4 regions of the Streptomyces sp. NPDC088147 genome follow, and region 4 is predicted to be linked to each of the others. Evidence: riboswitches for the same ligand, from Rfam matches in the RefSeq annotation. Region 4 holds a riboswitch; each other region holds the start of a gene.
What was found. Region 4 has a riboswitch for cobalamin ahead of ACIOGX_RS36035 (ribonucleoside-diphosphate reductase subunit alpha). Riboswitches for the same ligand answer to the same signal wherever they lie in the genome.
Positions count from the first base shown of each region.

Region 1: linked by a shared signal. The riboswitch ahead of ACIOGX_RS10555 (cobalamin biosynthesis protein) and the one ahead of ACIOGX_RS36035 (ribonucleoside-diphosphate reductase subunit alpha) in region 4 are both predicted to bind cobalamin.
Region 2: linked by a shared signal. The riboswitch ahead of ACIOGX_RS35320 (RNA-guided endonuclease TnpB family protein) and the one ahead of ACIOGX_RS36035 (ribonucleoside-diphosphate reductase subunit alpha) in region 4 are both predicted to bind cobalamin.
Region 3: linked by a shared signal. The riboswitch ahead of ACIOGX_RS05850 (ABC transporter substrate-binding protein) and the one ahead of ACIOGX_RS36035 (ribonucleoside-diphosphate reductase subunit alpha) in region 4 are both predicted to bind cobalamin.

Region 1 covers NZ_JBIUSY010000002.1:1,208,851-1,212,067, reverse strand. Annotated here, with positions in the region: gene ACIOGX_RS10565 (inorganic phosphate transporter) at 1-856, shown strand, start outside; gene ACIOGX_RS10560 (hypothetical protein) at 871-1,098, shown strand; cobalamin riboswitch at 1,355-1,498, shown strand; gene ACIOGX_RS10555 (cobalamin biosynthesis protein) at 1,531-2,559, shown strand; gene ACIOGX_RS10550 (cobyric acid synthase) at 2,556-3,217, shown strand, end outside.
Region 2 covers NZ_JBIUSY010000013.1:40,702-43,918, forward strand. Annotated here, with positions in the region: gene ACIOGX_RS35315 (DUF302 domain-containing protein) at 52-576, opposite strand; cobalamin riboswitch at 1,051-1,186, shown strand; gene ACIOGX_RS35320 (RNA-guided endonuclease TnpB family protein) at 1,622-3,148, shown strand.
Region 3 covers NZ_JBIUSY010000002.1:109,012-112,228, forward strand. Annotated here, with positions in the region: gene ACIOGX_RS05840 (amino acid permease) at 1-1,161, shown strand, start outside; gene ACIOGX_RS05845 (Mov34/MPN/PAD-1 family protein) at 1,249-1,662, shown strand; cobalamin riboswitch at 1,715-1,847, shown strand; gene ACIOGX_RS05850 (ABC transporter substrate-binding protein) at 1,896-2,894, shown strand; gene ACIOGX_RS05855 (iron ABC transporter permease) at 2,902-3,217, shown strand, end outside.
Region 4 covers NZ_JBIUSY010000014.1:73,000-76,216, forward strand. Annotated here, with positions in the region: gene ACIOGX_RS36035 (ribonucleoside-diphosphate reductase subunit alpha) at 1-1,889, opposite strand, end outside; cobalamin riboswitch at 2,042-2,183, opposite strand; gene mctP (monocarboxylate uptake permease MctP) at 2,310-3,217, opposite strand, start outside.

The sequences.
Region 1 (3,217 bases), on a different contig from region 4:
GGTCGTCGCCGGTCTCGCGGCGCTGCTCGCGACGCGGCTGACGTACCGCATCGGCCGCCGTACGGACGACAAGGCGACCGCCAAGGGCTACCGCGCCGGACAGATCGCCTCCGCCGGTCTCGTCTCCCTCGCGCACGGCACCAACGACGCGCAGAAGACCATGGGCGTCATCACCCTCGCGCTGGTCACCGGCGGCGTCCTCGCCCCCGGCTCCAACCCGCCGATGTGGGTCATCGTCTCCGCCGGAGTGGCGATCGCGCTCGGTACGTATCTCGGCGGCTGGCGCATCATCCGCACCATGGGCACCGGCCTCACCGATCTCCGGCCGCAGCAGGGCTTCGCCGCCCAGACCAGCGCCGCGACCGTCATCCTGGCCTCCTCGCACCTGGGCTTCTCGCTCTCCACCACCCAGTCCTGCTCCGGCGCCGTGATGGGCGCGGGCCTCGGCCGCAAGGGCGGTGTGGTCCGCTGGTCGACCGCCAGCCGGATGTTCATCGCCTGGGGGCTGACCCTGCCCGCCGCGGGCCTGGTCGCCGCCGGGGCCGAGTTCCTCACCGGCCAGGGCACCTGGGGCGTCGCGGTCGTCGCCGTCCTGCTGGTCGCGATCTCCGGGGCGATCTGGCTCGCCTCGCGCCGCCGGCCGGTCGACCACACCAACGTGAACGAGAACGAGGCCGGAGCCGCCGGCGCGACGGAAGGCGCCGGGACCACCGAGCCCGCGGGCGTCGTCACCGCCGCCATCGCGGCCGTCACCCCGCCGCCCACGACCGGTGCCGCGCAGGAACTGTCGACCACCATCCCGGCCCCTGGCTCCACGGACGCCGCGGGCGAGCCCGCGCGAACCGCCACGGTGTAAGGAAGAGAAACCGCATGAACATCGACTGGGCAGCACTCGGTTCCGTCTTCGGTGTCAGCCTCGTGGCCACCGTCGCCCTCGTGGGCCTGTTCACCCTCGGCATCGTGGGCCTCGCCAAGCAGGAGTCGGCGAGCGCGCAGGGGGCCACTGGATCCGTGGCACTGGCCCGCGCGGGCGCGTACACCTGCTTCGCGCTCTGCGTGGCGGCCGTCGCGTACGGGATCTATCTGATCGTCGCCTGACCGCCGGGCGGCCGGAACGGCCGCGCCACCTCGACCCGGGCCGGCCCCGGCGCGTCCGTCACGCGCCGGGGCCGGTTCATGTGCCACGCCGGTTCATGTGCCACGCCGGTTCACGCGCCGGGCCGGTTCACGCGCCACGCCGGTTCACGCGCCGGGCCGGTTCACGCGCCGGGCCGGTTCTTCGGTGCTCGTGGGGCGGGGGTGGCGTGTGGGGCTCGGCACACTGTCCCGTCGCTGGTCAGGGATGAGTTGACGGGTGTTTGCGCTGCGTGGTGGACTTCCGGGGCCATTGACGACGGCAGAAGAGGAAGCCGGTGCGAATCCGGCGCGGTCCCGCCACTGTCACTGCGAGCCACGTCTCCAGGAGCCAGGAACTCTCGCCGCCGCATCACGTCGAGCCGGGGCGCGGACCCTGAGTGAGGACATTTCGCCATGTCTGGCCGCCGTTCGGCCGTCGTGCGCGGCCGGGGTCGGCCCGCCGAGCGTGCTTTCGCCTACGGCGCCGCCGTGGGCCTCCTGGGCGATCTGCTGTTCGGCGATCCGCGCCGGGGCCATCCCGTCGCCGCGTTCGGCCGGGCGGCGACGGCCGTCGAGCGCAGGCTGTGGCGCGACCACCGGGGATGGGGCGCACTGCACACCGTGGTGTGCGCCGGAGGCGCCGCCGGAATCGCGGCGCTGGCCGCCCGGGGCGTACGCGACCACCGCACCGCGTCCGTGGCGCTGACCGCCGCCACCACCTGGGCCGTGGTCGGTGGCACCTCCCTGGGACGGGAGGCACGGGCCATCGGCGCGGCGCTCACCGCCGGGGACATCGAACGGGCCAGGGAGCGGCTGCCGCATCTGTGCGGCCGCGACCCGCAGGCGCTCGACGGACAGCAGATCGCGCGCGCCGTGGTGGAGTCGGTCGCCGAGAACACCTCCGACGCGGTCGTCGGCGCGCTGGTGTGGGGGGCGGTGGCGGGGGTGCCGGGGCTCGCCGGATTCCGTGCCGTGAACACGCTGGACGCGATGGTGGGTCATCTCTCGCCCCGGTACCGCAGGTTCGGCTGGGCCTCGGCCCGGCTCGACGATGTCGTGGGCCGGCCGGGCGCCCGGCTGACCGCCGTACTCGCCGGTGCGCTGGCCGGCGGAGTCGGCGGCGATCCCGGCGCGGCCCTGCGGGCGGTACGGCGGGACGCCCGTAAGCATCCGAGCCCCAACGCGGGCCCCGTGGAGGCGTCGTTCGCCGGCGCGCTGGGCGTACGGCTGGGCGGGACGCTCGCGTACGGCGGGCGGGTGGAGCACAGGCCGGTGCTGAACGGCGAGGGCCGGCCGGTCGGGACGGCGGACATCGAGCGGGCCGTACGGCTGTCGCGCCGGGTGACCGGGGCCGCCCTCGCGGTCTGTGTGGCGGGCCGTTTCGGGTACGGACTCGCCCAGCGCGCGCTGCGCCGCGGGGCCGGGCGAAGGGGGCGCGGATGAGCGGGGGCGGGCGCGGCGGGGGGCTGCTGATAGCCGGCACGACCTCCGACGCGGGCAAGAGCGTGGTCACGGCGGGGATCTGCCGCTGGCTGGTGCGCCGTGGCGTGAAGGTCGCGCCCTTCAAGGGGCAGAACATGTCGCTGAACTCGTTCGTGACGCGCGAGGGCGCGGAGATCGGCCGGGCCCAGGCGATGCAGGCCCAGGCCGCCCGGATCGAACCGACGGCGCTGATGAACCCGGTCCTGCTGAAGCCCGGCGGCGACCGCAGCAGCCAAGTGGTGCTGATGGGGCGGCCGGTGGGGGAAATGAGCGCCAGGGGTTTCTTCGGGACCTCCCAAGGGGCGTCCCCCGGGAAGCCGCACCAGGGGCGGGAAGCCCTGCTCGGTCCCGTCCTGGATTGCCTGGAGCGGCTGCGCGACACCTATGACGCCGTGATCTGCGAAGGGGCCGGCAGTCCCGCCGAGATCAATCTGCGCCGTACCGACATCGTGAACATGGGCATCGCGCGGGCCGCGCGGCTGCCGGTGGTGGTCGTCGGGGACATCGACCGGGGCGGCGTCTTCGCCTCGTTCTTCGGGACGACCGCGCTGCTGTCCCCCGAGGACCAGGAGCTGATCGCGGGCTATCTGGTCAACAAGTTCCGGGGCGACGTCTCGCT
Region 2 (3,217 bases), on a different contig from region 4:
CCATCGGCCTCGACTTCGAACGACGCTCTGGAGGTGGCCCGCTCTCTGAACTTACTCCGAGTGCCGGGCGAATTCCTGCGAAGCATCGACACCGCAAACCCGCAGCAGATTGACCACGATGCGATCCAGATCCTCCCCGACTTTCGTCACCTCTGGAATTCCGAGACTGCCGAATTCGTCGCTTGGTCGATGCATGCTGAACACCGCATTGCCGTCGCCGTCGCTGTACACCAGCATCCGCAAGGGCGCATAGAGGAGCGCCTTCGGATCATGACGGAACATGGTCTCGGCGATGACGTGATTGCCGGTCAAGTACTCCATCGACCTGGTGTTGTGTCCTGCGATACTGAACAGTGAGGTGCCATTGATCCGGGCGTAGCGGACCAGGTCATTGGGCGCGCTCACGGCCATCGCGGCGCGAACGTCGTCCCAACTGCCCCCGGTTTCGGCAATGCGTTCCATCGATCCCGGATCGAACGCGGGCGCCGCTTTCTCGAATGCGTTCACGAAGTCGTCGTAGGAAATTCCCGTGGAAACGTCTACCCGGGTCACGGTGTGGCTGTGTCGGCTGGCCATGCGATAGCTCCCTGATTTTGGGATCAATGCTTCAAGGCAGCCCACGTAACCGGCCGGCGGAGCCTGCGGGAATGACACGGGAATGCCCGGCTACCACGATCTCCCCCTGATTGAAATTTACGATATGACGGGCTCACCGCCGGGGCAAATCGAGCGAAGCGACGTGCCCGGCGTGAGCTGCGCGGCCGGGCTGGAGTCAGAATGCGGGGATAGCGGCCGGGACGACACGTCAGGCCCTCGGTGAGGACGGGCCCGAAGGAGTGCGCTGCCGGCGCGGTGGAGGTGACCGCCCCTCGCCGGGGTGGGACCAGCGACTCTGGAACGGTACCCGGACAGTGTCGCGGCGGAACGGTACCCGGACAGCGTCGCGGCCCAGTGGCGCGCGAAGATGTACGAGGCCCTCTTCCCCCTCCGGGGCCTGCCCTCCCGCGATTGGGTCTGGTGGTAATCCGTCAACCAGCCGTAGCATGCGGTGACTTCGGTATCCGGAGCGACAACTGAATGCGTGCGTGACTGGGGGAAGCCGGTGGGAATCCGGCGCTGACCTGCAACCGTATGCGGCCCGTCCGGGCCGTGAGTCGGAACACCCGGCGCGTGACGTGCACCGCTTCCCACTGTCATGGTCTGCAGCGCGAAGCCCGCAGCTCCGGTCTGCTGCGCCCCGCCGCGCGGTTTGCGCATGGACGGTGGCGGCGGACTGTCGGGTGCGGTCTGGGCGGCAGACGTCCCACACCAGGAAGGCACTTCCGTGCACCTGATATCTGTCCGCCGTACTCTCGCGGCCACGGCCGCCCTCGGTCTGGCTCTCACCCCGTTGTGTGTGATCACCGCTCCGGCCGTTTCCGGTGCGCGATCTACGCCGACACCTCGGCGCCGCGCACGAACCTGAGGACCGGGGCGGCTGAAGCAGCCCGGTCCGTCCGGGCCCCACACGCTCCCTGTCGACAGCCGGTCATCTTCCCGGCCGGGCACTGACCACATCCGCATCCCGCAGCGTGCGGTTCGCGCGGAAAACCGCAGGACAGGACGGACAAGGAGGTTTCTCATGCCGGTCGAACGTTGCGTTGTCCAGCAAGCGTACAAATACGCCCTGGACCCGACTCCCAGGCAGGAGCGTGCCTTCCTCTCCCATGCGGGCGGCGCCCGCTTCGCCTACAACTGGGGCATCGCCCGCACCGCTGACGCGCTCGACGCCTACGCCGCCGAAAAGGCCGCGGGAGTCGGAGAACCAGCTACCCGCATCCCCGGACACTTCGATCTGTGCAAGGCGTGGACGGTATGGAAGGACACCACCGAGTGGACCGACCGGGCAACCGGCACCACCACGGTCGGCGTCGCCTGGGTCGCGGACAACTACTCCGGTACGTACCAGGCCGCCCTGCGGGACGCGGCCGAAGCCTGGAAGAGGTTCTTCAAGGCCCGCAAGAGCGGAGCACGCCGTGTCGGCCGTCCCCGCTTCAAACGGAAAGGCCGCGTCCGCGACTCCTTCCAGCTCCACGGAGGTGGACTGCAGATCGTCGACGGCAAGCACATCAGGCTTCCCAGGATCGGCACGGTGAAGACGTTCGAGTCCACCCGCAAGATCGGCCGCCTTCTGCGCAAGGACGAGGTGCCCTGCCCCGCCTGCGACACGATGGGCAGGGTCCCGGCCGCCGCCGCGGGAAGGTCCGACAGGTGCTCGGCCTGCAAAGCAACCGGCGCGGTCCCGGCGGCCCGTATCGTACGCGGAAGCGTCTCCCGTGACTCGTCCGGCCGCTGGTTCGTCTCCCTGACTGTCGCACGCGTCCGTGAGATCCGTACCGCCCCGTCCGTGCGGCAGCGCTCCGGCGGCCCGCTCGGCATCGACTTCGGTGTCCGCGACATCGCCACCCTCTCCACCGGCACCACCATCCCCAACCCCCGTAGCCTCGAAGCTCACTTGAAGCGTCTGAAGGGCGCGCAGCAGGCCCTCGCCCGCTCCCGGAAAGGATCAGTCCGCCGGGACGGAATCACCCGCCGTATCGGCCGCCTCCACGCCCGCGTCCGGAACCTGCGCGCGGACTTCATCGCCAAGGCCACCACACGCCTGATCCACGCCCACTCCGTCATCGCGGTCGAAGGCTGGGACGTCCAGCAAACCGCACAGCACGGATCCCCCCAGCTTCCGGCGAAGGTCCGGAGCACCCGCAACCGCGCCCTCGCCGACACGGGAGTCGGCGCTGCCCGGTGGCAGCTCCAGTGCAAGGCGGCCTGGTACGGAGGCACCGTCGTGACCACCGACCGGCACGCACCCACCGGACGGCAGTGCTCCGCGTGCGGAACGGTAAAAACCACACCGCTCCGGCCCACGCAGGACGAGTACCGCTGCGCCGCCTGCGGCATCCGCCTCGACCGGCGACTCAACACCGCACGTGTCCTGGCCGCGATCGCCGCACAGTACGCCACAGGCGCCCCGAGTGGCGGGGAGCCTCAAAACGATCGCAGAGGGAACGTAGGTCCCCTCACGCTCCGGCGTGGTGGGCGGTCCCCGATGAAGCGAGAAGCCCGCACCCAGCCACCCGGCAGGGGTCAGTCGGGCACCCCCGGAACGTAAGGTCCGGGCATCCCCCGTCCGCGCGACTCAGCAGTGAACATACGCGTATACGGGATCACGGCGGGCCGG
Region 3 (3,217 bases), on a different contig from region 4:
GAGTTCCTCGGCCCGTTCTTCGGCTTCGCCACCGGCTGGACGTACTGGCTGATGTGGGTCGTCACCGGGATGGCGGAACTGACCGCCGCGGCCATCTACATCCACTTCTGGTTCCCCCAGATCCCCCAGTGGGTCAGCGCCCTGGTCTTCCTGGTGGTGCTCTTCGGCGTCAACCTGATCTCGGTGAAGATCTTCGGCGAGGTCGAGTTCTGGTTCTCGATGATCAAGGTCACCGCGATCATCGGAATGATCGTCATCGGTCTCGGCGTGCTCACCCTCGGCTTCTCCGACGCCGGTGACACCGCCAGCGCCTCCAACCTCTGGGCCCACGACGGGATCTTCCCCAACGGCATCGGCTCCAGCCTGATGACCCTCCAGGGCGTCATGTTCGCCTACCTCGCCGTCGAACTGGTCGGCGTCACCGCGGGCGAGTCCGAGAACCCGGAGAAGACCCTTCCCAAGGCGATCAACACGCTGCCCTGGCGCATCATCGTCTTCTACGTGGGCGCGCTGTCGGTCATCCTCGCGGTCGTCAAGTGGACCGAGTTCTCGGCGGGCGCCAGCCCCTTCGTCCACGCCTTCGAGACGATGGGCATCCCCCTCGCGGCCGGCATCGTCAACTTCGTCGTGCTGACCGCCGCGCTCTCCTCCTGCAACTCGGGGATGTACTCCACCGGCCGGATGCTCCGCGACCTCGCCGCCAACAGCGAGGCGCCCAAGCTCTTCGGCAAGCTCAACTCCCGCAAGACCCCGGCCTTCGGCATCACCGTCTCCGTCGCCCTCATGGGCATCGGCGTGGTCCTCAACTACATCGTCCCGGAGAAGGCCTTCGGCTATGTGACATCCGTGGCCACCGCCGCCGGTATCTGGACCTGGATGATGATCCTCATCAGCCATATCCGCTACCGCCGCGGGGTACGGGCGGGCCTGCTGCCCGCCTCCTCGTTCCCCGCCCCCGGCGGTTCGCTGTTCAGCTGGGTCGCGGCGGGCTTCCTCGCCCTCGTCACCTGTCTGATCGCGTACGACAAGGACGCACGGGTCTCCCTCTACGTGGGGGCGGTCTGGGCGGTCTGTCTCCTCATCGGCTGGCAGTACCTCAAGCGCCGCGCCCCGCGGACCACGGCCGGCGACTCCACCCCGGAGTACGCCTCCGCGGAGTGAATCCGCCGAGACCCCGACGGCCCCTGGAAAAACCGGGAAACTCCCTCCCGGATCCAGGGGCCGTACTCGTCCCTTTATATTTTCTCCATGCTCACCATCACCCAGGCCCTGCACGACAAGATCGTCGAGCACGCGCGCGCCGACCATCCCGACGAGGCGTGCGGCGTGGTCGCGGGTCCCGCCGGGACCGGCCGGGCCGAGCGGTTCATCCCCATGCTCAACGCCGCTCGCTCGCCCACCTTCTACGAGTTCGACTCGGCGGATCTGCTCAAGCTCTACCGGGAGATGGACGACCGCGACGAAGAGCCGGTGATCATCTACCACTCGCACACCGCGACCGAGGCGTATCCGTCCCGTACGGACATCACATACGCCAACGAGCCGGGCGCCCACTACGTCCTCGTCTCCACCGCCGACCACGACGACTCGGGCCCCTTCCAGTTCCGCTCGTACCGCATCGTCGAGGGCGAGGTCACGGAAGAGGACGTCGAGATCGTCTGAGGCCCGGGACCGACCGAGGCCGGGATCGGCCGAGGCGCCCGTCGCGGCGCTCACCAGGTCTGACACACTGAGCGCCGAACCGAGGCGGCGGGGATCAGGAAGCCGGTGTGAATCCGGCGCGGTCCCGCCACTGTGACCAAGCCCAGCTTGGCAGCCAGGAACTGACCTGCCGCCCTTCTCCCACCAGCCAGGGGACGCGGAAATCCCCCGGAGGAGGCCCTGCCGTGTCTGTGCTGTCCCGGCGCCGCCGTGCGCTCACGTCCGCCGCCATATCCGCCGTACTGCTCCCGCTCGCCGCCTGCGGCGGCGCCACCTCCACGGACGCGAAGGACGGCGCCCCGGCCGCGGCGACCGCGCCCGGCTTCCCGTACACCGTCACCAACTGCGGCGTGAAAACCACCTATCAGGCGCCGCCGAAGCGCGTCGTCACCATGAACCAGCACGTCACCGAAGTGATGCTGGCGCTCGGCCTGGAGAAGTCCCTCGTCGGCACCGCCTGGCTGGACGACCGGATCCTCCCCGCCTACGAGAAGGCGTACAAGAGCGTCCCGGTCCTCGCCGAGGAGTACCCCTCCAAGGAGCGGCTCCTCGCCGCCAACCCCGACTTCGTCTACGGCGGCTACGCCAGCGCCTTCGCCGCCAAGGACGGCCGCGGCCGCGACGACCTCCAGTCCGCGGGCATCCACACCCGGCTCAACGTCGAGAACTGCCCCAAGGGCAGGGCGACCCTCGACGACGTTTACCGGGAGGTCCGCGAAACGGGCCGCACCTTCGGCGTCCCCGACCGCGCCGAGAAGTGGATCGCCACCGCGCGCACCACCGTCACGGACACCGCCGCCCTGCTCAAGGGCGTCGAGCCGCTCTCCGTCTTCGTCTACGACAGCGGCGACAAGACCGCCTTCACCGCCGGCGGCACGGGCATCGGCAACGAACTGATCACCCGCGCCGGCGGCCGCAACGTCTTCGCCGACCTCGGCAAGTCCTTCGGCGACGCCACCTGGGAACAGGTCGTCGCCCGCAAGCCCGACGTCATCGTCATCTACGACTACGGCTCCACCACCGTCGCCCAGAAGAAGAAGCGGCTGCTGGAGGACCCCGTCCTCAAGGACGTACCGGCCGTCAGGAACAAGCGGTTCGCCGTCATGCCGCTCTCGGACGTGGTCCTCGGCGTACGCGCGCCCGACGCCATCGAACGGCTCGCCGCGCAGCTCCACCCCGAGTCCGTCAAGTAACCCGGCCATGACCAGGACCACCCCGCCCGGCCACGGGCGGCTGCGCTACACCCTGGTGCTCGGCTGCCTCGCCGCCGCGCTCGCCACCGCCGTCGTCGCGGGACTCGCCCTCGGCTCCGTACGCATCCCGCCCGGCCAGGTCATCACCATCCTCACCGGCGGCGCCGACCCCAGCCCCTTCCGGACCATCGTGCTCGACGTACGGCTGCCCCGCGTGCTGCTCGGCGTGATCGTCGGCGCCGGGCTCGCCGTCGTCGGCTCCGTCCTCCAGGCGCTCGTACGCAACCGGCTCGCCGACCCCTTCCTCCTCGGCATCTCCTCCG
Region 4 (3,217 bases):
ACCTGCGGCTCGATGCACTCGTACACGCCCGCGATCGAGGCGATCGTCGCCGTCGGGGCGATGGCGAGGAGCAGCGAGTTCCGCATGCCGGTCGTGGCGATCCGGGCGCGCAGCGCGTCCCAGCGCTCCGGCCAGTTCAGCTCCACGTCGTAGTGGTCGGGGTGCAGCACCCCGCGCGCCGTGCGCGTCTCGGACCAGGCGGGGAGCGGGCCGTTGCGCTCGGCGAGCGCGCAGGACGCCTCGTACGCGGCGAGCATGATCCGTTCGGCGATCTTCGTGGAGAGGGCGGCGGCCTCGGCGGAGTCGAAGGGCAGCCGCTTCTTGAAGAAGACGTCCTGGAGGCCCATCGCGCCCAGGCCCACCGGGCGCCACTTCGCGTTGGAGTTGCCGGCCTGCTCGGTCGGGTAGAAGTTGATGTCCACGACCCGGTCGAGGAAGGTCACGGCCGTACGGACGGTCTCGTCCAGCCGCTCCCAGTCGATGTCCCCCGACGCCAGCACGAACGCACCGAGGTTGATGGAGCCGAGGTTGCAGACGGCGGTCTCGCCGTCGTCCGTCACCTCCAGGATCTCCGTGCAGAGATTGGACGAGTGGACGACGCGGCCGGGCTCGGCGGTCTGGTTGGCCGTACGGTTCGAGGCGTCCTTGAAGGTCATCCAGCCGTTGCCGGTCTGGGCGAGGGTGCGCATCATCCGGCCGTACAGCTCCCGGGCCGGGATGGTCCTGCGCGCCAGTCCCGCGGCCTCCGCCTCGCGGTAGCGCGTGTCGAACGCGTCGCCCCACAGGTCGACCAGTTCCGGCACGTCGGCGGGGGAGAAGAGGGACCAGTCGCCGTCGGACTCGACCCGGCGCATGAACTCGTCCGGGATCCAGTGCGCGAGGTTCAGGTTGTGTGTACGGCGGGCGTCCTCGCCGGTGTTGTCGCGCAGCTCCAGGAACTCCTCCAGGTCCGCGTGCCAGGTCTCCAGGTAGACGCAGGCGGCGCCCTTGCGCCGGCCGCCCTGGTTGACGGCCGCGACCGAGGAGTCGAGGGTGCGCAGGAACGGGACGATGCCGTTGGAGTGCCCGTTGGTGCCCCGGATCAGCGAACCGCGCGAGCGGATACGGGAGTACGAGAGCCCGATGCCGCCCGCGTGCTTCGAAAGCCGCGCCACCTGGTGGTACCGGTCGTAGATCGAGTCCAGCTCGTCCAGCGGGGAGTCCAGCAGGTAGCAGGAGGACATCTGCGGGTGGCGCGTACCGGAGTTGAAGAGGGTGGGGGAGGAGGGGAGGTAGTCCAGCCGGCTCATCAGCCGGTAGAGCGCGGCGACCTCGTCGAGCGCGCGGGCGTTCTCGTCCTCGGCCAGTCCTGCGGCCACGCGCAGCATGAAGTGCTGCGGGGTCTCGATGACCTGGCGGGTGATCGGGTGGCGGAGCAGATAGCGGCTGTAGAGGGTCCGCAGCCCGAAGTAGCCGAAGCGGTCGTCGGCATCCTGGTCGATGAGCGCGTCGAGGACGTCGGCGTGGAGCGTGACGAAGGCGGCCGTACGGTCCGCGATCAGGCCCTCGCGGTGGCCGACGGCGACGGACGCGGAGAACGCCACGGCGCCCTGGTCCGCGGCCTCGTCGGCGATGGTGCGGGTCAGCAGCCTCGCCGCGAGCCGGGAGTAGGCGGGGTCCTCCGAGATGAGCCCCGCGGCGGCCTCGGTGGCGAGCGCGCGCAGCTCGGCCTCGTCCGACCGGGCGTTGCGGCCGCGCAGCGCGGCGGCGGCGACTCTTCCGGGGTCGGTGTCGGGCAGATCGGCGGTCAGGTCCGTCAGGGTCCGCAGCAGTGCGGTCCCGGGTCCGTCGGCCGCCCGCGCGGCGGCCTCGGAGATGCCTGAAGCCGGATCGGCTGGCGCGATGGTCACGTGGTGCTCTCCCTCGCTCGGCTCTGGGCCGTCGGGAAGGGGAGCGGGCTTGTTCTCGCGGTACGGAGCGCACGGCCCGGATGCGGGCAGCACGGCGTACGGCGCCCACCGGCCCATCCACGAGGCCCGGACGTCTCGGCGTCCGATTCGGTCGAATCGGACGCACTGTCGGCAGGTGTTCGGACTCGTGGGTACGGCAAAGCACACCACATCACACCGTTGCGGGACAGTTCCGGATTCGCACCGGATTCCCCTGCGTGACAGCGAGGTCGAGCATACATGTGGGGGCTGGCTCGGGTGCCACCCCCCAGATGTTGTGTCGTGCGTCATTCCGTTCGGGCCCGCGCGGACAAGCGAAAGGCCGCCGGATCCCCCTCGTAGCAAGGGATCCGGCGGCCCGTCGAGCCGTACGACAACCCGTCAGTGGCCTCCGGGGCCGCCCGCGGTCGCGGCCGGCAGTTCGGCCTTCACGCCCGGATCGCCCGCGTCCGCGGTGTAGTCGGCGGGGCTCGTCTCGTCCGTGCCCTCCGGCGCCTTGGCCGCGCGCAGGGCGAAGGTGAGCACCACCGTCACCACCAGGTTGAGGACGAACGCGGTGAGGCCGATGTAGCCGATCTCGCCCAGGCCGGGGATCTCCTTGGAGGAGCCGCCGAAGTGCGCCTGGGTCGGGCTGGCCACGCCGTACGCCGCCGCCGTGCCGTAGATCATGCCGACCGCCCAGCCCGCGAGCAGCGCCCAGCGGTGGAACCAGCGGGTGAACAGGCCGCCGACCAGCGCCGGCATCGTCTGGAGGATCCAGATCCCGCCCAGCAGCTGGAAGTTGATCGCGACCGTCTTGTCCATGGTCAGGACGAAGGCCAGCGCGCCCACCTTCACCAGCAGGGAGACCAGCTTCGAGACCTTGGTCTCCTGCTCGGGCGTGGCGTCCGGCTTGAGGAAGTCCTTGTAGATGTTGCGGGTGAAGAGGTTCGCCGCGGCGATCGACATGATGGCGGCAGGCACCAGCGCGCCGATGCCGATGGCCGCGAAGGCCACCCCCGCGAACCAGTCGGGGAACATCGTCTCGAAGAGCTGCGGGATCGCCAGCTGTCCGTTGTCCACCTTGATCCCGGCGGCGATCGCCATGAAGCCGAGCAGCGCCAGCAGACCCAGCATCAGGGAGTACAGCGGCAGGATCGTGGTGTTGCGCCGGATCACCTCACGGCTGCGGCTGGAGAGCGTCGCCGTGATGGAGTGCGGATACATGAAGAGCGCGAGCGCGGAACCGAGCGCCAGCGTGGCGTAGCCCCACTGCCCGGCCTCGCCCGGCGCGAGCGAGCCGCGTGGCT